3 regions of the Planococcus maritimus genome follow, and region 3 is predicted to be linked to each of the others. Evidence: riboswitches for the same ligand, from Rfam matches in the RefSeq annotation. Region 3 holds a riboswitch; each other region holds the start of a gene.
The links. A riboswitch is a leader RNA that binds a small molecule or an ion and turns the genes downstream of it on or off. The one in region 3 is predicted to bind cobalamin.
Positions count from the first base shown of each region.

Region 1: it holds a riboswitch for cobalamin, as region 3 does, so the genes downstream of both, BBI11_RS04045 (hypothetical protein) here and BBI11_RS15505 (acyl-CoA thioesterase) in region 3, are expected to answer to the same signal.
Region 2: it holds a riboswitch for cobalamin, as region 3 does, so the genes downstream of both, BBI11_RS13160 (ABC transporter substrate-binding protein) here and BBI11_RS15505 (acyl-CoA thioesterase) in region 3, are expected to answer to the same signal.

Region 1 covers NZ_CP016538.2:807,890-814,895, forward strand. Annotated here, with positions in the region: gene nhaC (Na+/H+ antiporter NhaC) at 1-1,286, shown strand, start outside; gene BBI11_RS04040 (ABC transporter substrate-binding protein) at 1,382-2,341, opposite strand; gene BBI11_RS04045 (hypothetical protein) at 2,338-2,880, opposite strand; cobalamin riboswitch at 3,047-3,226, opposite strand; gene BBI11_RS04050 (acyl carrier protein) at 3,592-3,840, shown strand; gene BBI11_RS04055 (AMP-binding protein) at 3,833-5,224, shown strand; gene BBI11_RS04060 (MBOAT family O-acyltransferase) at 5,310-6,761, shown strand; gene BBI11_RS04065 (hypothetical protein) at 6,842-7,006, shown strand, end outside.
Region 2 covers NZ_CP016538.2:2,646,650-2,653,655, reverse strand. Annotated here, with positions in the region: gene argS (arginine--tRNA ligase) at 1-997, shown strand, start outside; cobalamin riboswitch at 1,042-1,222, shown strand; gene BBI11_RS13160 (ABC transporter substrate-binding protein) at 1,693-2,673, shown strand; gene BBI11_RS13155 (FecCD family ABC transporter permease) at 2,666-3,658, shown strand; gene BBI11_RS13150 (adenosylcobinamide amidohydrolase) at 3,659-5,119, shown strand; gene cbiB (adenosylcobinamide-phosphate synthase CbiB) at 5,116-6,069, shown strand; gene BBI11_RS13140 (pyridoxal phosphate-dependent aminotransferase) at 6,056-7,006, shown strand, end outside.
Region 3 covers NZ_CP016538.2:3,132,246-3,139,251, forward strand. Annotated here, with positions in the region: gene BBI11_RS15495 (ribonucleotide-diphosphate reductase subunit beta) at 1-397, opposite strand, end outside; gene BBI11_RS15500 (ribonucleoside-diphosphate reductase subunit alpha) at 405-2,582, opposite strand; gene BBI11_RS15505 (acyl-CoA thioesterase) at 2,584-3,072, opposite strand; cobalamin riboswitch at 3,210-3,388, opposite strand; gene BBI11_RS15510 (DUF3934 family protein) at 4,583-4,771, opposite strand; gene BBI11_RS15515 (glutathione peroxidase) at 4,844-5,320, opposite strand; gene BBI11_RS15520 (transcriptional regulator, SarA/Rot family) at 5,349-5,786, opposite strand; gene BBI11_RS15525 (organic hydroperoxide resistance protein) at 5,807-6,226, opposite strand; gene BBI11_RS15530 (methyltransferase family protein) at 6,378-6,932, opposite strand.

The DNA of each region.
Region 1 (7,006 bases), 960 kb from region 3:
CGCACGTGCCGATCTTGATCTCGATCCTATTATTGATGTGCTACGGGCTGGTTAAAAAATTATCCTACCGTGAATTGGAGCGGGGGCTGATTGAAGGCGCTAGCGCGGGGATGGGCGCCGTTTTCTTATTCTTCTTCATCGGCATCCTCATCAGCAGCTGGATGATGAGCGGGACGATCCCGACTTTGATCTACGCCGGGTTTAGCTTGGTGACGCCCGTGTTTTTCTTTGCGGTCGTCTTTGTCGTCACAGCGATTATCGGGCTATCAATTGGCAGTTCTTTAACAACAGTGGCGACCGTGGGTGTGGCCTTGATCGGTATCGCTGGCGCACTGGATTTGTCACTCGCCATCACAGCAGGCGCAATCGTTTCCGGCGCCTTTTTCGGGGACAAGATGTCGCCGTTATCGGATACAACCAATTTGGCCGCCTCCATTGTAGGCGTGGATCTCTTTGAACACATTCGCAATATGGGCTGGACGACGATTCCTGCCTTTATCTTAACGCTGGTGTTCTTCGGGCTATTATCGCCATCTGTGAGCTTGGATCATACGGAAAACATCGCTTTGTTTAAGGAAGGCTTGCTTGAGACCGGCTTGATCCATTGGTACGCTTTAACACCGCTTGTCGTCTTAATCGTCTTGACGGTCTTCAAAGTGCCAGCGGTGTTGACCTTGGCCGCGAGTTCAGTGGTCGCTCTTGGCGTATCCCTATTCCATCAGAGCCTGCAAGTGTCATCGATGCTCGGCATCCTGTTTGGTGGCTACCAATCGTCGACTGGCATTGATGAAATTGATGCATTGCTGTCACGGGGCGGCATGGCAAGCATGTTCTTCACCATCGCCTTGGTCCTGCTCGCACTGAGCATGGGCGGTTTGTTATTCAAGCTTGGCATCATCCAAAACCTGCTTGCGAAAATCGAAAGTCTGCTGAAGAAAGTATCTTCTGTCATCGTCGCGTCTGCCTTGACGGCGATTGGCACGAATATCCTCGTCGGGGAACAATATTTATCGATCTTGCTGACGGGCCAGGCGTTTCAGGAGCCGTATAAGAAAGTCGGCTTGGCTGGAAAGAACCTGAGCCGCGTCATGGAAGATGCAGGGACAGTCGTCAATCCACTCGTGCCGTGGAGCGTCTGCGGGATTTTCATCGCCTCGGTTTTGGACGTTTCGACATTGGAATATTTGCCATTTGCGTTCTTCTGCTTGCTGTCGCCAATTTTGACAGTGTTGCTCGGAGTGAGCGGGAAAACTTTGACGTATATTGAGGAAAGTTCAGTGAAATGATTCGCTAGCAAAATATTCGCGACGATGAATAGAAAAAAGCGCAACCGATCCAATCGGCTGCGCTTTTTTTCGGTTGAATAGATAATGGAACAGACTTACTCCATCAATTCCGGATAAACGGTTTCTGCGACCAGCTGCACGGCTTCGCCGATGCGCGGCCCAGGGCGGGAAGTGATGTCGGAATCGATGAAATGGACTTCGCCGTTTTCGATTGCCTCAACAGCTGACCAGCTATCGCGCGCTTCAATGTCACCAACGGCATCTTCGACATATGACACGGTCGTCAAGATGGTTTCAGGGTCGCGGGTGATGACTTCTTCTTCAGAAATATTCGGCCAGCCTTCGAGATCTTCAAAGACATTGGTCACTTGAGCGTGGTCGAGAATTTCCTGCATGAACGTGGACTTGCCGGTTGTGTAAATTTCAGGAGACGGGCTAATCTCCACGTAAACTTCTTCTTGCTCTTCTACAGCTGCGAGGCGTTCCTGGACATCTTCGATTTGCGTCTGAATGCCTTCGATTACTTCAGCGCCTTTGTCTTCTTTAGCCAGGACAGAAGCGATTTGTTCGATATCGCCATATACTTCGTCAAATGAAGTCGCGGATTGAATGACGAATACCGGAATGTCTGCGTCTTCTAGTTGAGATAGGGCAGGCGGCGCTTCGCCGGTAGAGTAGGCCAAGACGACATCCGGGTCAAGCTGGATAATTTTTTCGGCATTGAATTCGACAGAATCACTGACACGTTCAATGTCTTGTGCCGCTTCCGGATAGTTGTCGAAGTCGGTCACGCCGACCAATTGATCTCCTGCACCTAGTGCAAAGACAATCTCGGTATTGCTTGGGATGAGGGAGACAATCGTTTCAGGCGCTTGCTCGAATTCGATGTCTTCGCCTCTATCATCGGTAACCGTGTACGGCGTGTCGCCTGAAGTTTCCGTTGCCGTTTCTTCCGGTGTTTCTTCTGTCGCAGGGGCTTCGGCCGAGTCATCTTGGCAAGCGCCAAGAGTTAAAGCGAGTGGAATGCTGAGTAAAAGAAATGATTTGATTTTCACGAGTGAGTCTCCTTTTTCTTCATGCGTTTTGTTGGATACGATTTACTGACGAACGGGATTTCATCGACGCCGTGCTGCTTATTGGCATAGACGGCCATCACGAAAAAGACATTGGCGAGCAGGTTGGTGTAGTCCATCAAATGCTCCGGCACTTCGCGTTCGAGCGTCACGTGGTGAAGGGCGCGGACGGATTTTTTCGCTTCGCTGCGGCAGACGTGAAGAATGCACGCACCGTGCGTTCCTTGCGGCAAGACAAACTGATCGATTTGTTCTTTCACTTCCGCCACGTAGCGATCATACAATTCGCTGAGCTCGGCGAGATCTTGTTCCGTGATGGCAAGTTTCCCGCGCACAGAGCCGTTTAAATGGTAGACCATCGGCTGCAAATAGCGCAGATCGTCAACGATGACAGGAATATCGTTCGTTGCGATGGCTTCGCCGATCCGCGTCGTCAAGGAATCGGTGCGAATCTCGAAGTCGACCGTCGAGGCGCTTTCCCGCATGAACGGGTAGCATAGGTAGCGCATGTCTTTTTTCATCTGTTCACCTCCTAAATAGAATCCGTAAATATCAGCAGACGTATCGCTTCTGAAAAGACATAAAAAAGCCACTCTCAACGAAGAGAGTGGCACGATTGCGAATATCGGGCATAAAGCCGTCCATAGGAAAAAGTTGCCGTAGATCCTCTTATCTTCCGAAGAGCAAAAATACGTTCAGAAAAAGGTAGGTCTCCTGGCTTGTGCATCGATTTACTCTAAGGCCTTCCCGGGTCTCCCCAGTGGCATCTCTTATTTCATACGCACTTACAGTTGCGGAAACAGCTCCGGATTTTCACCGGATTCCCTGTTACGCTGACGAATCAGCACCTTTTCCCTGCATGATTATTTACTTAGTTTCAGTGTAGCACTTTTGTTTTGGATTTAGGAGAGGAGAACCAAAATGTTTAGGGCTTTCAGTCGGTTATTTGGAAGAATTAGCGCAACGCTTAGGAGGAGCAGGAACAATAACCACCTAAGCCGTGTAGCGATAGCGTTTATCACGCATAAATACGAAGTTGACTTTTCATTGGTTGGATTTATAATTGACTGTGATAATCATTTTCAATTAAACAATTTACGAAGCAAATCTATAAAGCTGTTGTCGCTGTGAAACACTGCCGCGGCACTGTAAGTTCTCGTGTATGGAATCTGGTTGAAAAGCCATTCTTTCTGCAGAGACAACTGACAACCAGAATGGAAAGGGTGTAACAAATGAAGAATATTGAAAAATACAGAAATGCTTTCGTGGAGGCATTGGAAATAGATGAAGATGAAGTAGGGGAAGAGCTAGTATTGGGTGAGACGAGTGAATGGGATTCGCTTGGCCATATGATTCTCATCTCCACGATGGAAGAGGCCTTTGACGTCTCTTTGGATTCCGAATGGATGTCCGAATTCGATTCGTACCAGTCTGGACTCAAGTTATTGGACCGATTAGGAGTAGACTTCATCAATGAATAGTTTCAACCAATTGGAGGCGTTTGGAGACCGCACGGCCATATATGCGGAGCGGGAATACTCGTACGCTGCAATGGTCGAGATTGCTGATTCGATTAGCCGACAAGTTGGAGAGCGAACGCTCGTTTTTTGTTTATGTGCCAATAATAAAGAGTCAGTATTCGGCTATGTGGGCTTTCTTCGAGGCGGTATTGTGCCGGTGCTGTTGGATGCTTCGATTCAAGCAGACCGGCTTGACCGGCTGATTGAGCTGTATCAGCCTGCGTATATTTGGGCGAACCGTGAAAACGAAGACCTCGCAAAAACGATGAATCGGTCATTTGAGTTTGGGGAGTATTCTTTATTCGAATGCCCGGCCGTTCATCAACACGAGCTAGATGAACATCTTGCGCTCCTTTTAACAACCTCAGGAAGTACGGGCAGCCCCAAATTTGTCCGCTTAAGTTACGAAAACATTTTCAGTAATGCTGACTCAATTCGGGAGTACTTAGATATCCAAGAAGACGACAAACCGATCACCACGCTTCCGATGAATTATTCATACGGACTGTCGATCATCAATAGCCATCTCATCTGTGGCGCGGCGATCATTTTGACGGATGCCTCGATCTTGAAAAAAGAATTTTGGGATTTGTGCAAAGAGCGGCAAGCAACGACATTCGGGGGAGTTCCGTTCGTGTACGAGATGCTTGATAAGTTGAAGTTTGAACAGTTCGACCTCCCAAGCTTAAAAACACTGACGCAAGCCGGAGGGAAACTGAACGCCAAGCTCTCGTCTAAATTTGCGGAACTCTGCCAGCAAAAAGGAATTCGATTTGTCACGATGTACGGTCAAACCGAAGCGACAGCGCGGATGAGCTACTTGCCGCATGAAAAAAGCCTCGAGAAAGCCGGAAGCATCGGCATCGCGATCCCCGGCGGCAAATTGATGCTGCAAGATGGCAATGGTGAGCCGATCACGTCGCCACACGTAGTCGGGGAATTGATCTACCAAGGAGCCAATGTGTCTTTAGGCTATGCGGAATCCTCAGCCGACCTGTCGAGCAAAGACGACAATCACGGAACGCTGCATACAGGGGATCTGGCATACTTTGACGAGGACGGCTATTTCTTTATAACGGGACGCACGAAACGAATCCTTAAAATTGCCGGAAGCCGCATCAGTTTAGATGAAGTGGAAGGACTGTTGCATGAGCAAGGGCATGACTGTGTCTGCTCAGGAACAGATGATAAATTATTCATTTACACATTAAAGGAAGACCAAGTGCAAATTAAAAAAATAATTAAGGAAAAATTAAACTTAAAGGGCTTTAAAGTAATAAGCATTGAGGAATTCCCACGCAACGATTTCGGGAAAATCCTATATGCGGAGCTGCCTAGTGCATAGGCGGCAGGACCAGCTGCATCTGCAGTAGGACCTGGCTTCCTTCAGACAAAAGCATCCTTTAGTTGATTAATTATCAGGTGATCGAATGACGTTTATCTCAATTGAATTTCTACTATTTTTCGCCGTAATCGTTTTTGCGTATTACTCCATCCCACATCGCTGGCGATGGGTTCTTTTATTGGCTGCCAGTTATAGTTTCTATGCCAGCTTAAGCGGCTATTTTGTCTTCTTGCTGTTGACCAGTACAGCGTTTTCGTATGTGACCGGAATCCTGATTGAAAAACAGGAAACGAAAAAACAAAAGAAGAAAGTCATGCTCGTGGGCATTGGCGTCTTGTTGTTTTTTCTTGGCTGGTTTAAGTATTTTAACTTCGTCAACGATTCACTTCGCGCCATTTCAGCCTATTTGAATGTGGATTACACTATTCCTTATCAGGAAATTATCCTGCCGATCGCGATTTCTTTTTATACGTTCCAGGCAGTCAGTTACTTGGTGGACATTTACCGCGGCAAGCTAAAAGCGGAAATGCATTACGGCTATTTTTCCATCTATTTCGCCTTTTTCCCGCAATTGGTGGCGGGGCCGATCGAACGCGCGAAAAAGCTGCTTCCACAATTTAAAGCAGAACAAACCTTAAAATACGAAAACTTAAGTTATGGAATGAAGCGAATCGCCTGGGGATTTTTTAAGAAGACTTTGATTGCGGACCGGCTCGCGCCCATCGTAGCGAGTGTGTACGATAACCCGGATGCAACCGGGTCACAAATCGTCCTCGCAACCATTTTATTTTCGGTTCAACTTTACGCCGATTTTTCCGCACTTAGCGACATTGCAATTGGCTGCGCCAGAATGCTTGGAATTAAATTGACCGAAAACTTCAAGCAGCCGCATTTTGCCACATCGATCGGGGATTTCTGGAACCGTTGGCACATTACGTTTTCTACCTGGCTTAGAGATTATATCTTCGTGCCGTTATGTAAAGGGAAAAAGAAAAGAAGCGAAATTTACGTAGCCATCATCATCACGTTTTTAATCAGCGGCATTTGGCACGGAGCTGCTTGGAGTTTTGTGTTATGGGGGCTGATTCACGGGTTTTACCGCGTATTTGGCGACCATACGAAACAAGCTCGTGGGAAGATGGCATCATTTACCTACTTGGACCGAAATCCCACATTCCATAAATGGGTGAAAATCGCGATTACGTTCTTATTGGTTTGTTTTTCTAGAGTGTTCTTCCGGTCGGATTCAGTGACTGCCGCATTTACCAATGCACAGCTATTCTTAACGCCTAGCTCGTGGCGGCCGTCCGGAATCATAGAAGCGTTCGAGATATTTTCACTGCTCGATCTAGCCATCTTTGCGTTTTTCTTTGTCGTCATGCAGTTGTTCCACCATGTGGAAAGAAAGAATACCTCGACATGGAACTGGCTATCGCAACGCCCCGTATTCGCCCGTTACGCTGTATACGTATTAATCGTTGTATCCGTCTTGGTATTCGGTGCGACAGGTCAAGGGTTCGTATATGGTGGATTTTAACCGGAAAGGTGCCCGCGTAATCTAAGCGCGGGCTATCCAGTCAATTAAGGAAAAGAACTACAGCAACGAAAGGATTTGCCATGGGCCGTTTATTCATAAAATTAACCATTATCATCACTGTGGCTTTGCTATTGTTTATACCGATCAATAACTTTGTCAAGCAGTCACGGAGTTACAATATCAACGACGACATCTTGGCGTTTAAGAAAGACCCGCATCCGGTCGACATCATCAATCTTGGCGCA
Region 2 (7,006 bases), 490 kb from region 3:
GATGACAGAGCAAGAACGCTATAAAGCATTCCGTGAGCACGGCTTAAAAGTAGAGCTTGCGAAATTGCAGAAAGACTTGGCAGATTTCCGCGTTCACTTCGATGTGTGGTATTCGGAAACGTCCCTATACGAAAATGGCAAGATCGATGCGGCACTGAAAAAACTGCACGACAATGGCCATATTTATGAAGAAGACGGCGCGACTTGGTTCCGTTCGACAACATTCGGTGACGACAAAGACCGTGTGCTCATCAAAAACGATGGCACGTATACGTATTTGACGCCGGATGTCGCTTACCACGAAGACAAGATTCAGCGCGGCTTCGATAAGCTCATCAATATTTGGGGAGCTGACCACCATGGGTATATCCCGCGTATGAAAGCAGCCATCGAAGCACTCGGATATGACCGCGATACGCTTGAAGTGAGCGTCATTCAAATGGTGCAATTGTATAAAGACGGCGAAAAGATGAAGATGAGCAAACGGACCGGTAAAGCCGTCACTATGCGTGAATTGGTCGAGTTGGTCGGCCTGGATGCGGTTCGTTATTTCTTCGCGATGCGCTCTGGCGATTCGCATATGGATTTCGACTTGGATTTGGCCGTTTCCCAGTCTAATGAAAATCCGGTTTATTATTCACAATACGCACATGCTCGTATCTGCTCAATTCTGCGCCAGGCAGCGGAACAGAACTTTACCGCTTCCACTGAGCACTTGGAGTTATTGACGGATGAAAAAGAAATCGAAGTCTTGAAGAAAATCGGCGATTTCCCGCAAGTTATAGCAGATGCTGCAAAACTTCGCGCGCCTCACCGCGTGACAACGTACATCCATGAATTGGCATCAAATTTCCACAGCTTCTATAACGCCAATAAAGTACTGGATGCCAGCAACGAAGACATGACGCGTGCGCGCTTAGCCTTGATCGAAGGGGTCAAAACAACGCTTGCGAACGCCTTGAAGACAGTCGGCGTCCAAGCACCTGAAAAAATGTAGAAGACAACTAAAGCTTTCGGTGTATAATGGAGTCATCAAATCAACTGAATAGCCATCATGAAGGTGCTTATGTCTAAGAACATGAGTTAAAAGGGAAGCCGGTGCAATTCCGGCGCGGTCCCGCCACTGTATGTGAGAGCAAACTGCAATGCCACTGGAAACTCCGGGAAGGCGCAGCGAGCAATGACCACAAGCCAGGAGACCTGCCTTCTTGAACACCGAACCGAAAGCTTGCGAGGACAGGCCGGACGCGCTTGTTTTTGCGAATCGTCCTGTAAGTCCCCCGCAGTTTTACTGCGGGGGACTTTTTTAATAGAAAAGCGGAAGCGGCTGTTCTGCCTCGACAGGCGTAAGACGGGTGGCCGAAGCGGCGCTCTTTGCCGCACAGGGCAGTCGGCTTACGACCCGAGAGGCAAGCCGCTGGAGCTAGACAAGAAGAAAAGCGTAAGTGCCCGTTCAGCTCCGACAGGCATAAGATAGTCTGGCGAAGCGGCGCTTTTTGCCGCACAGCCAGAATGGCTTATGACCCGAGGAGTTGGGCACTGGAGTCTAGACAACAAGAAAAGCGGAAGCGGCTGAGTGGAAGCTAAGCTAAGTGCGCGACGTCCTGTCGCAACGCTTAGCTGACTCAAATCCTGTGAGCCTCCGAGCGAGCGCTTGGTAGGGAAAACATGAAAACATCAGGGGGAATGAACATGGAGAAAATATGGAAATTCGGAGCAGCTGCAGGAATGGCTGCCATTGTACTGGCTGGATGTGGCGACGAAGAAGCGGCACCGGTTGAAGATCAAGAAACAGAAACACCAGCGGAACCGCCTACAGAAGCAACAGAAGTGGAATTTCCAGTGACCTTAGTCGACGCAATGGGTGATGAAGTGGTTATTGAAGAAGAACCGGAAACATTTGTTTCAATGATTCCTTCAAATACGGAAATCGCTTACGAGCTAGGGTTGGGAGAAAAACTAGTCGGCGTATCGGATTTCGATAATTATCCGGAGGCAGTAGCGGATCTTGAGAAAATTGGTGGCCAAGAATTTAATGTAGAGAAAATCATCAGCCTGCAACCGGATGTCGTATTGGCTCATGAATCAGGGCTTGGCATGGGAACTGATGGATACCAGCAATTGCGCGATGCTGGTTTGAATGTCTTTGTCGTAGAAAATGCCGAAACCTTTGACGAAGTATACGAAACGATTTCCACGATTGGCCAAGTATCCGGCGCCGTAGAGGCAGCAGATGGCTTGATCGAGGAAATGGAAGTACAAGTAGCAGAAATTGAAGAACTGGCAGCGAACGTCGAGGAATCGAAATCAGTATTTGTAGAAATTGGCAGTGAACCGGAACTGTATACAGCTGGAACCGGAACATTCATCCATGAAATGCTAACGATGATTCAAGCGGAAAATGTCGCTGGCGGTGAAGAGGGTTGGATCAGCATGGATCCGGAAGCGGTTGTTGCCGCAAATCCTGATATTATCATCACGACAGAAGGCGGTTATATCGAAAATGCTGCCGAATTGATCAAAGAGCGCAGTGGTTATGCAGAGCTGACGGCTGTGCAGGAAGATGCCATCTACGAATTGAACCCTGATACTGTTACACGCCCAGGCCCGCGTTTGACGGAAGGTTTGATGACTTTGGCGGAAGTGATTTATCCGGAGACTTTCAGTGAGTAAATCGGCACTTGCCTATTTAGTCTCCCTGATTTTATTGGGCGGGGCGGTAGTGCTCGGTGTGACGGTGGGAACCGTGCCGATTTCCCCGTCAGTTATTTGGAATCCTGCTTCAGACGAAGCGGCGGCCAATATTTTATGGAATATCCGCATGCCGAGAGTAGTGCTTGCGGGACTGGTCGGTGCGGCACTGGCGATTGCGGGCGCAGCTTTTCAAGGCTTGCTGAAAAACCCGCTCGCGGATCCATACACGTTGGGAGTGTCGTCTGGTGCCGCTGTCGGTGCTGTGATGACACTTTTTTTCGGCATCTCCATTCCGTTTCTCGGCCTATTCACCTTGCCAGTCATCAGCATGATCGGTGCTTTGATCACGATGCTTGCCGTTATGGGCTTTGCGCGGTTGGTTGATCGCTCGATGAAGATGGAGACGGTTATTTTGACCGGCATCATCTTCAGCTCATTCCTGGGGTCGATCATGTCTTTAATGATTGCATTGACCGGTGAAGAATTACGGCAAATCATTGGCTGGCTGCTTGGCAGCGTATCGATGCGCGGTTGGCCTTATGTGCAAATGGCGCTGCCGTTTGTGCTGGTGGGCTCGTTCGTCTTATGGCTTTACCGCCGCGAATTAAATGCGATGCTGTTTGGCGAAGAACGTGCTCAGCATCTTGGCGTCGACGTCAAACGAAGCAAAATGGCAATTTTGATCGGCGGTTCGGTCTTGACCGGATCCGCTGTTGCCGTTTCCGGGACAATTGGATTTGTTGGCTTGGTCGTTCCGCATATGACACGTCTCGTGTGGGGATCTGATCATCGCCATGTCTTGCCCTTATCGTTCATCAACGGAGCTGCACTGTTAATTGTTTGTGACTTGGTGGCACGGACGATCATTTCGCCGACGGAATTGCCGATTGGGGTCATCACCGCATTTATCGGGGCACCGGTCTTTGCATTTATCTTTTTCCGCCAGCGCAGAGGAGGGCTGTAAATGTTGCAAATCGAAAATCTGTCCGGTGGCTATGGCGACAAAAAAATCGTCAAGGATATCTCATTTGAAGTTGGAAAAGGCCGCATGCTCGGCATTCTAGGGCCGAACGGCAGCGGCAAATCGACCTTGATGAAATTAATCAGCGGCGTGCTGGAGCCGACAGCCGGCGTTGTCCGAGTTGATAGCAGGCCAATCCGTGATTTTCCGGCCAAGGAATTGGCGCGGAAGATGGCGGTCTTGCCGCAGCTTCATGCGCATGCTTTTTCGCATACCGTCCGTGAAACGATTTCGCTCGGTAGATACCCGCATCAAAGCGGCTGGTTTTCATCTTGGTCTGCAGAAGATGAAGCGGCGGTTCAGGAAGCGATGAAGCTCATGGATATTAGCCATTACGAATCGACTTTACTCGAAGAGATGTCCGGCGGTGAACAGCAACGCGTTTTTGTCGCGCAAGCGCTGGCACAAAACGCAGCGGTCTTGCTGCTGGATGAACCGACCAACCATCTCGACATCAATCACCAGAAAGAATTATTGGATACCATCAAAAAACAGGCGATCGAAAAAGAATTGACGGTCATTTCCATTTTCCATGACATCAATCTCGCCTCCATGTATTGCGATGAACTATTGTTGATGGACGAAGGAAGCATTGTGCGAAAAGGCGAACCGCATGAAGTCGTCAGGACATATGACGTCGAGTCCGTTTATAAGACCCGTGTCAGCAACCATCCTCATCCGGAATTGCCAAAGCCACAAATCACGCTATTGCCAGGAGTGCGCAGAGAATCGGCACATCAGCAAGTATCAGCCGAAGATTTTCTCGTGACGCCCGAATTTGTTGTTTACCAAAGCGAACTTCCGCTAAAAACTGTGTCGTCGGCAGTGGTCAATGCTGGGTCTGGCTGGTTCCGTAATTTTCTCAACAGGCATGTGGATGCTACTTACAATATCGATAATAGTTTCGAGGAAATGGTCGAGTATATCGAAGGCAGTGGCTTGAAAGCGACAGATACTGTAGCGATGATGACTGCTGTCCGAACTGAACATGCGATTGTCCGCGAATACGAGTCGGAATTCGGAAGCATCGTCGTAGCAGTGACAGCAGGTGTCGGTAACGGCGTCGACGTGTCGCAGGCAGTGGCACGCGAGCAGCGCGTTGGCACCATCAATACGTGGATTATGGTCAACGGCATCTTATCGGATGAAGCGTTTATTCAAGCGATGATCACAGCAACTGAAGCGAAAACGAAAGCGCTGCAGCACGAAGAAGTGATTGATCCCTTAACCGGGACGATCGCAACAGGCACTTCTACAGATAGCTGTCTGGTCGCCGCCACTCAGCAAGGACAAGCACTGCCATATGCAGGGCCCATCACCAAGGTTGGGAAACTGATCGGTACGGGTGTTTTTGAATGCACAGTCGAAGCGATACACCTTTACCGCGAGGCGAAAAAATTATGATCCATCATGTGTTGGCAATCGGCATCGGCTTATGGCTGGATCGCCTTATCGGAGACCCACCAACGTGGCCGCATCCCGTTCGCTGGATCGGGTCATTGATCCAGGCGTTGAAAAAACGCCTCAATGTCCCACAATATGCTTTTCGCAACGGGTTTGTAATGCTGTTTAGTGTCTTGCTGATTGTCGCTTCAGTAACGATAGCTGTCGTTGCTATTGCTTACTCGTTTAATCCCATGATCGGAATGTTAGTGGAAGCGTTGTTGATCGCTTCCGGATTGTCGCAGAAAAGTTTGAAGCAAGCTGCAGAAGATGTTTACACGCCGCTTATCCAGGGGGATCTTACGCTGGCACGGGAAAGATTGTCGTGGATTGTCGGGCGCGACACCGAAACCTTAGGGGAAAGCGAGATTACCCGCGGCGTTGTCGAAACGGTTTCTGAAAACACCAGCGATGGCATTACCGCACCGATGTTTTGGGCGCTGTTGTTTGGTGCGCCAGGGCTATGGATCTACAAAGCGGTCAATACATGCGACTCGATGGTCGGCTATCAGAATAAAGAATTCCGCGCTTTCGGTTTTGCTTCCGCAAAATTCGACGATGTGTTGAATTATGTTCCGAGCCGTGTGACCGGCTTGTTGATCGTGTTATTCACCCGAAATGAAAGTGGCATGCCGTTGAAAAAACGCCTGTCGATCTGGCTGCGCGATGCTAGGAAACATCCGAGCCCAAACAGTGGGTGGTTAGAAGCCGCAACGGCTGTGCAACTCGGCATTGAACTCGGCGGCGTGAACTCTTACGGCGGCGTCCAGTCGATTCGCGCTAAAATGGGGAAACCTTTGTTCCAACTTGAAGCTAGACATATTAACTGTGCCATCAGCCAAATGAATATAGCGACAATCAGTTTTTTTGCGCTGATTGCACTAGGGGGAATCTTGCTTGAAATTGCCTGAACACGGAGCCAATCCACATCGCCTCTATGAACAAGCTGGGCAAAAGCCGCCTTCAGACATCATCGATTTCAGTGAAAATGTTCATCCTTTCGGACCGCCTGATTTTGTGAAAGAACAATGGGCAAATTTCTTCGGTTTAGTGACTTCGTATCCAGATCCTCAGGCGGAGCCGTTCAAGTCGCAAGCGGCCATCTACCATGGCGTTGAAAAACAGCAAATCGCGGTTGGAAACGGCGCAGCTGAAATTTTCACGTGGTTGGCCAAACGTTACCGCAACAAGCGGGTGTTGCTAGTGGAACCTGCGTTTTCTGAATATCGGGGTACTTTATATGCTGAAAATGCCCATATAATGGAAAATGATTTAAATCCTAAAAATAGCTGGCAATTGCAGCTCGACGAAGTCGAAAAACAGCTAACGCATTGCGACGCCTTTTATCTGTGCAATCCGCACAACCCCACCGGCCGCTTACTTGATGTTCCTATGCTGATGAAAATCGCTGAGCTCTGCAAAGGAAAGTGCGAATTGGTGATCGACGAGGCGTTTATCGATTTTGTCGGAGAACACGCGTCGTTCATTCCGATGCTAGACAGCTATCCTCATGTGATCATCGTTCGTTCGATGACGAAAATGTATGCGCTTGCGGGTCTGCGGCTCGGCTACACGATTGCCACAGCTGATATGATAAGCGAATTGACGGACAGCGCAGCCCATTGGAATGTTAACGGCTTAGCAGCGGCAGCCGGCGCGCGTTGCTTTTCTGAAGAAACGTACCGCAAGCGGGTGATTGCTGCTGCAACCAGTGAACGCGTGAAAATGGAAGCTTACCTGGAGGCGACAGGCTGTACGTTCATCCCATCAGCCGCCAACTTTCTTTGTTTTCAATTGCCGAATCCGCAGCTGTCGGAACCGTTTTTCCAAGCGATGCTAAAAGCAGGA
Region 3 (7,006 bases):
TGAGAACGTAGGAATACGACTCGGTGTGGACCGCTTCCTGCTGAGCGATGACCGCAAAAATCGACTTGAAGCTGGAATCGCTGACGTAATCCATGACTTGAGTCATCGTCGGCGTCTGCAGGCTGTCGAGTGACGCCAGCTGCGTATTGATGCGCAAGAAGACGTCTTTCTCAGTATCTGTTAGCGAATCCCAGTTTTTGATGTCATCCTGCATATTGATTTCCTGCGCTTTCCAGAAGTTTGCGAGTAGCGCTTGATACAAGTCATACATATGCGGATGGGCAATATCATTCCAATTGAGCAAACCGGAGCTCGCCCCGCCAACAATGGCGGTCGAACGGTTTGGTGCTTCCGGGTCCATCAATGGCTGTTTCGTTAAAGTTTCCATACTTCTCATCCTTTCCTTAGCTTTCACATGCCTCGCATGCTTCGATTTCTTCTTGCGACGTGCTGCGCACATAATAGCTCGTCTTTAAGCCACATTTCCACGCTTCGAGATGCAATTCCAGCAATTCTTTGGCACGTATCGTGTGCGGCACATACAAATTAAAGCTGATCGACTGGTCGATATGGCGCTGTCTCGCCGCGTTTTGGCGGATGCTCCACTTTTGGTCCAATACGTGGCGCGCGCGGCGGTAATAATCATATGTCCGGTGGTTGAGATCCGGTGCCGTCACGTTAAAACGGAAATTCTTTTTCTCTTCGGCGTATTCGACGGCATACAAGGGATCGATGCCGTCTGTCGAACCGCCGATTTTGGCAGTCGATGAGTTCGGTGCAACGGCCATCATCCAGCCATTGCGGACGCCGGATGTTGCGACTTTACGGCGTAGTGCATCCCAACGCTCTCCGGTATAATTGCGGCGTTCGAAATACTCGCCCGTATGCCATTCAGAACCTGTGAATTCACTGAAGGCACCTTTTTCTTCCGCCAACCCTGCGGATGCGCGGATAGCGTGCCAGGCGATTTCTTCGTATAAAGTATCGGCATAGTCAACCGCTTCTTCCGTTTCCCAATGGATGCCACGAAGCGCCAGCAAGTGGTGCCAACCGAATGTACCTAATCCAACAGCGCGATATTTGCCGTTTGTCACTTCTGCCTGGCCGACAGAAATGGTATTCAAATCGATGACGTTATCGAGCATGCGCAATTGAATCGGGATGAGACGCGACAAGACGTCTGCTTGTACCGCTCTTGGCAAGTTGATCGATGATAAATTGCAGACGACGAAATCGCCCGGTTTTTTCACAGTGACGAGATTCCCTTCCTCGTCTTTGTATTCTTTGATGATTTCAGTCGGCGACATGTTTTGTGCGATTTCACTGCATAGATTGCTGCAATAGATGGATGTTTTGCCGATGCCGCGCAAGTGCTTGTTCGGGTTGCCACGGTTCACTTCGTCGCGGTAGAACATATACGGCGTACCGGTCTCTAGCTGCGACACCATAATGCGCGCCATGATATCCATCGCACGGAACGATTTTCTGGCCAATAAAGGATGGTTGACCGCCTCTTCGTATTTTTCCGTGAAGTATTTGCGGTCGGTTTCGTCATAGAAATCTTCTAGGCCGAGCAAATTGCCCTGCTCGTCTTTCCAACCCATCACTTGCTTGACTTCATGCGGGCAGAACGTATGCCATTCGCCGATGCTGCGGCCGTTTTCATCCGTTTCCTGCAATTTTTGCATAAACAAATCCGGAATCGACACGCCGGTGAAAATATCGTGTGCTTTGCGGCGCTCATCGCCATTGTTCGTTTTCAAATCCAAGAAGCCATTCATAATGTCTTTATGGAAGACGTCCAAATAGACCGCCACTGCACCTTGGCGCTGGCCTAGCTGGTCGACGCTGACGGCTGTGTCGTTAAGTAGACGGATCCACGGGATAACGCCGGATGAATTGCCTTTGAATTTACGAATGTCGGAACCAAGTGCACGCACTTTTCCGTAATAAACACCGAGGCCACCGCCGTCTTTGCTGAGGCGTGCGACGTCCCAGTTATTCTGGTAGATGCCATCAAGCGAATCCGCTACGGTATCAATAAAGCATGAAGACATTTGACCGAAGCTCTTGCCCGCATTCGATAAGGTCGGCGTCGCCACTGTCATATACAAATTGCTCATCGCCCAATACGCTTCCTTGACGAGTTCGAGACGGCGTACTTTCGGTTCTTTTTGCATCAAAGTCATCGCGATGATGAGAAAGCGTTCCTGCGGCAATTCCCAAACGCGTCCGTCATAATCTTTTGCCAAATAACGGTCTGCTAGTAAAAACAATCCGATGTAATTGAACAATTCATCACGCTCTGGCGCAATTTCTCGTCCCAATAGGCGGATTTCGTCATCGGAATAAGTTTCGAGCAAGTCTTTCGAATAAATACCGAGTCGGCTCAGTCCTTCGATCAATCCATAAAAATCGTCGTATTTGTTCGCTGCGCTATAGCCGCGTGTTTGTGCCGCTTGTTCGTATAATTTCTCCAAATACAATCCTGCTGCTTCGAAAGTCCAATGCGGTTCGTCCATCGATACCCGGTCTAATGCATCTTGAATTTTTTTATCTCGTTCTACTGCTCCTAAAGTCATTTCAACACAGCTCCTTTGCGTATTCGTTTGCGATCATTCGGCGTTCTTTTCGTTCTTGTGCGTTCTCAAACAATCGTTTTTCATTGTCCGTTTCCGGCACTACGCTTGCGACCGGCGTCGGCCGGCCTTCTGCATCCACAGCGACCATTGTTAAAATCGATGTGGTTGTTAAACTGCGTGTGCCGCTTTCGATATGCTGGCATTCTGCTTTGACGTACACTTCCATGGAAGTCCGGCCAGTTGAAATGACGACACCTTCCAAAATTAAAATATCGCCGACTTTCGCCGAGGATAGAAAATTGACGTTGTCGATCGATGCGGTCACAACCGCGCGCTGGCTATGTTTCATCGCCGCAATCGCTGCGATTTCATCGATATACGCGAGGACTGTGCCTCCGAAAATCGTGCCCATATGGTTGGTATCCGGCGGCAAGACGAGCCGAGACTGGATAGTCCTGGATACGCCAGCCGGAAGTTGTTCTTTGTTCATGTTGTTTTCCTCCTTTTCCAATACACAAAAGCCCCCATTCTCCAGAGAGAATGGGGGCATAAACGCAAGTTAATTAGGTGGACATACTGGGGCCACACGAAATAAACCTTTGTCATCCTTCCCAATTCCCGGAGAAGTGCAAAACGACAACAAAGGCAGGTCTCCTGGCTCGCGCGTCACTCTCGCCATGCCCTTCCCGTCCATTAGACAGTGGGATTTCATGGTTCGTCTGCGCTTACAGTTGCGGGAACAGCTCCGGGATTTCACCGGATTCCCTATTCAGCCCGTAGTGGGCACCTTTGTTGCGGCATCACTATATATGGTGTTGTTTTTTTACATCATCACCAAATCTTGTAGTTTCACTATAGACCAGTTCGAATTTTGCCGCAAGGATTTTCTCGGAGTTCCTGAAGAAAGCGAAAAAGGGTCTAGTCGCTGTTGTGTTTTTCGTAGAAACCTTTCACTTTGTGGTTATTTTTTGATACGAGGTTTTTCAAATTTTCTGTTTCGGTGAAGACAGCGAGAACTTGCTTGTGAAATCGTTCCTGTGTTCTAGTTATGCATCATCTTTGTAGTCGCCAACCTGCTTTGGGTTGGCCTTTGGCAGTAAGCCAGGGAAAGCGCCTGTCTTACTGCGTCGGCTCACTCTTGTCGCTGGCTGGCTAAAACATTTCATAGATTCGTGTATGTTTAATTAACTCTGCTTCTTTAGTTAGTTGCCGGCTTGTGGGGGAATCGCTTCCTGGATTAGGGATGTAAGTGGATAGTGAGAGATTTATTAGTAAATCGTTTCGGCGTTCTTTTTGTGCTCCATTTTATTAATCGCCTCCGGGCTTTGGGTTGGCCTTTCGCAATAAGCCAATGAATTGGCGAGAAGGAGTTGAGCCGATTCATTTGCGACGCATCTGCGTAGCAGATGTGGGAGCAAAGTGTTTGACCTGATGTTTGAATAAAACATTTATCTAAGGCTTCGGCTCACCCTTTTGCGCCCTGTCGGCTTGGAGATTTCGTTGATTAGTGCGCGCTTAATTAGGTCTGCTTCTTTAGTTAGTTGCCGGCTTGTGGGGGAATCGCTTCCTGAGGCAAGCTTCGGTGAAGATAGTGAGAGATTGCTTGCGGAATTGTTCCGATGTTGTGATTGTGCTTCAACTTAATAGTCGCCGGCCTGCTTTGGGTTGGCCTTTGGCAGCAAGCCAGGGAGAGCGCCTGTCTTGCTGCGTCGGCTCACCCTTGTCGCTAGCCGGCTAAGATAGTTCATAAATTCTTGTATGTTTAATTAAATCTGCTCCTTAAGATAGTTGCCGGCTAACGGGGGAATCGCTTCCTGAGGCACGCATCGGCAAGATAGCTGGATTTTCTTATGGGATCGTTCTGAAGCTTGGTTTGTGCTTTAAATGAATTTTCAATTCCTTGCTTTAGAGTAGCTGCAAAGAAATCCTCACCGCTTAGCTCCATCATTTCTATTTCCCAGGAAATAAAAAAGGCCGCGCATTTGCCTGCGCGGCTTTTGTTATCCGTCGATCCATTCGGATTCAGCTTGTGGCTGTTTTCCTTTTTGGTTCGTGGCTTCTTTATTGTCTTTGCTGGTATACGGCTTGAAGCTCTTGGCTTTGTTCTTGCCTTTTTCCCAACGGTTCCAGCCTTTTTTGCCGGTTCCTTTGCCGATGCCGCTTTTTGATTTTGCTTTTGCTTTGCCCATTTCTTTCACTCCCGTTCACTCATCGTGACGTTCAGCTTACCACATCCCGCCGCTTTCGTGAACAGTTCGTGTTTAGGCTCCGAGCACTTTCTGGATGTCTTTGTGCATGGAATCGGGTGTATCTTTCGGTGCGAACCTCGCCACGACTTTGCCGTTTGGATCGACTAGGAATTTTGTGAAATTCCATTTGATGCCGCTCGACAAGAAGCCTTTTGTGTTCGATGTTAAATGATCAAACAATGGGTGCGCATCTTTTCCGTTCACTTTGATAATGTCGTGCATCGGGAATGTCACGCCGTATGTCATGCGACATGACGATTCGGCATCTGCCGCTTCGCCGACTTCCTGGCCGAACTGGTCGGATGGAAAGCCAAGCACGACCAATCCTTCGTCTTTATAGCGCTGGTAGATTTTTTCGAGGCCGTCGAACTGCCCGCGCAAACCGCATTTGGTTGCCGTGTTGACGATGACCATCGGCTGGCCTTTATAGCGCTCGAGCTTATACTCTTCTCCGCTGGCATCGGTCACCTGAATATCATAGATTCCCATCATTCATCACTCCTATTTTCACGAATTTTCACAGATCCATCTCGCTGAAAAATGCATTCAAGGCTTTTAAGTTGTTCATCAGTTCGATGGCATTCACGTCCAAGTAATTGCAGCTGGTGATCTTGTCGTGAATGGCTGCCTCGATCGGCTGTTCATCCTCTCGTGATTGTTCGGTCAAGGAGATCCGGAAAGCACGGCGGTCTTCAGCCGATTGCTCTTTCACGATGCGGCCATTTTGAATCATCCGGTTGATAATGGGGTTTAGCGTGCCGGTGCCGAGGCCGAGTTGCCCGCCGATTTCTTTCATCGTCAAGCCGTCTTGTTCCCATAATACGAGCAACACCAAATACTGCGTAAAGGTCAGGCTGAACGGTTCTAAGGTTTTGGCATAAAGTTTCGAGAAATTGCTTGAAGCTTTATACACTTCAAAGCATAATTGCTGTTCCAATTTGGTCGGTTTGTCCATCTCATCACCTGTTTTTCTGCTTATCGAACGACAATCTCCACGTCCACGGAATCTTTGATCGCTTTGGAATATGGGCAGTAGGCATGAGCTTTATCGACATACTCCTGTTTCTTGCCTTCTTCTAATCCATCAATGTCGACTTCTAGGCGCACCGCAAGTTTCACGCCGCCATCCGTTTTATCACCCAGCAAGGAAACCGTTGCCGTGACTTCGCTATTCGTTACTTTCACTTTATCACGTTCCAGCACGAAGTCCAACGCACTGTTAAAGCAAGAGCTATAGCCTGCCGCAAATAATTGCTCAGGATTCGTCGCTGTGTTCGGCTGTCCACCAAGTGCCACTGGTTTTGCCACATCAAGGTTGAAAATATTGTCTGGTGAATAAACGGTGCCTTCGCGCCCGCCGCTATTGATCATGGTCGTTTCAAAAATTGGTTTCATGAGTATATCCCTCCAAGAATTATATCTTACACGATCTATATTAATTTAAATCGTACCCGATGTAAATTAATACGCTTGGCTTTTTCCCCAAAATAAAAATCCCAGATACAAAATCCGGGATTTCCACTTCTTTATTCGCGCTAGCTGAGCTTCAATAGATATAAGGAATCAAGCGTGCGCGGTGCTTCATCCATTCCTTGTACTCGGGGCCAAACTTTTCGACGAGCAATGCTTCTTCATGCTGCATGCGTTTATTGAGAGCAAAAGCGAGCAATAAGCCGCCCGCAACCGCCGCAATAGGGCTCGTAAAGAATAGCGCCATGCCGATGCCGATTAAAAACAATCCGGTATACAGCGGATGTCGCAGCTTGCGGTATGGGCCGCTGCTAACGATGCTATCACCTTCTCGTACCGTCACGTGGCGCGTAAACTGCGATTTTAAATGGAGGATCCCCCAGAATCGTAAAAAGACGCCAATGATAAGGAGCACGAGCCCAATTGGCCTGAGCACCGATGCAATTTCAGTTTCTGCCAGCTCCTGAAGCCCAAAACCAACCACAATTGTGGCGATTAGCGACAATAGAATCCCAAAGAACGTCCTTTTTTCGACCGGGTCGCCTTGCCCGGTCTCACGGTTTTTAAAAACGATGAATTCGACCAGCCAAATAACGCTCACGGCGGTGAAAATCCAGTCCATCCACCCCATCACATCCACCTCTTCCTTCTCCTTAAAATACTATAGAAGATGCCGCTCAAATACAATTTCCAACTTGTGGCGCA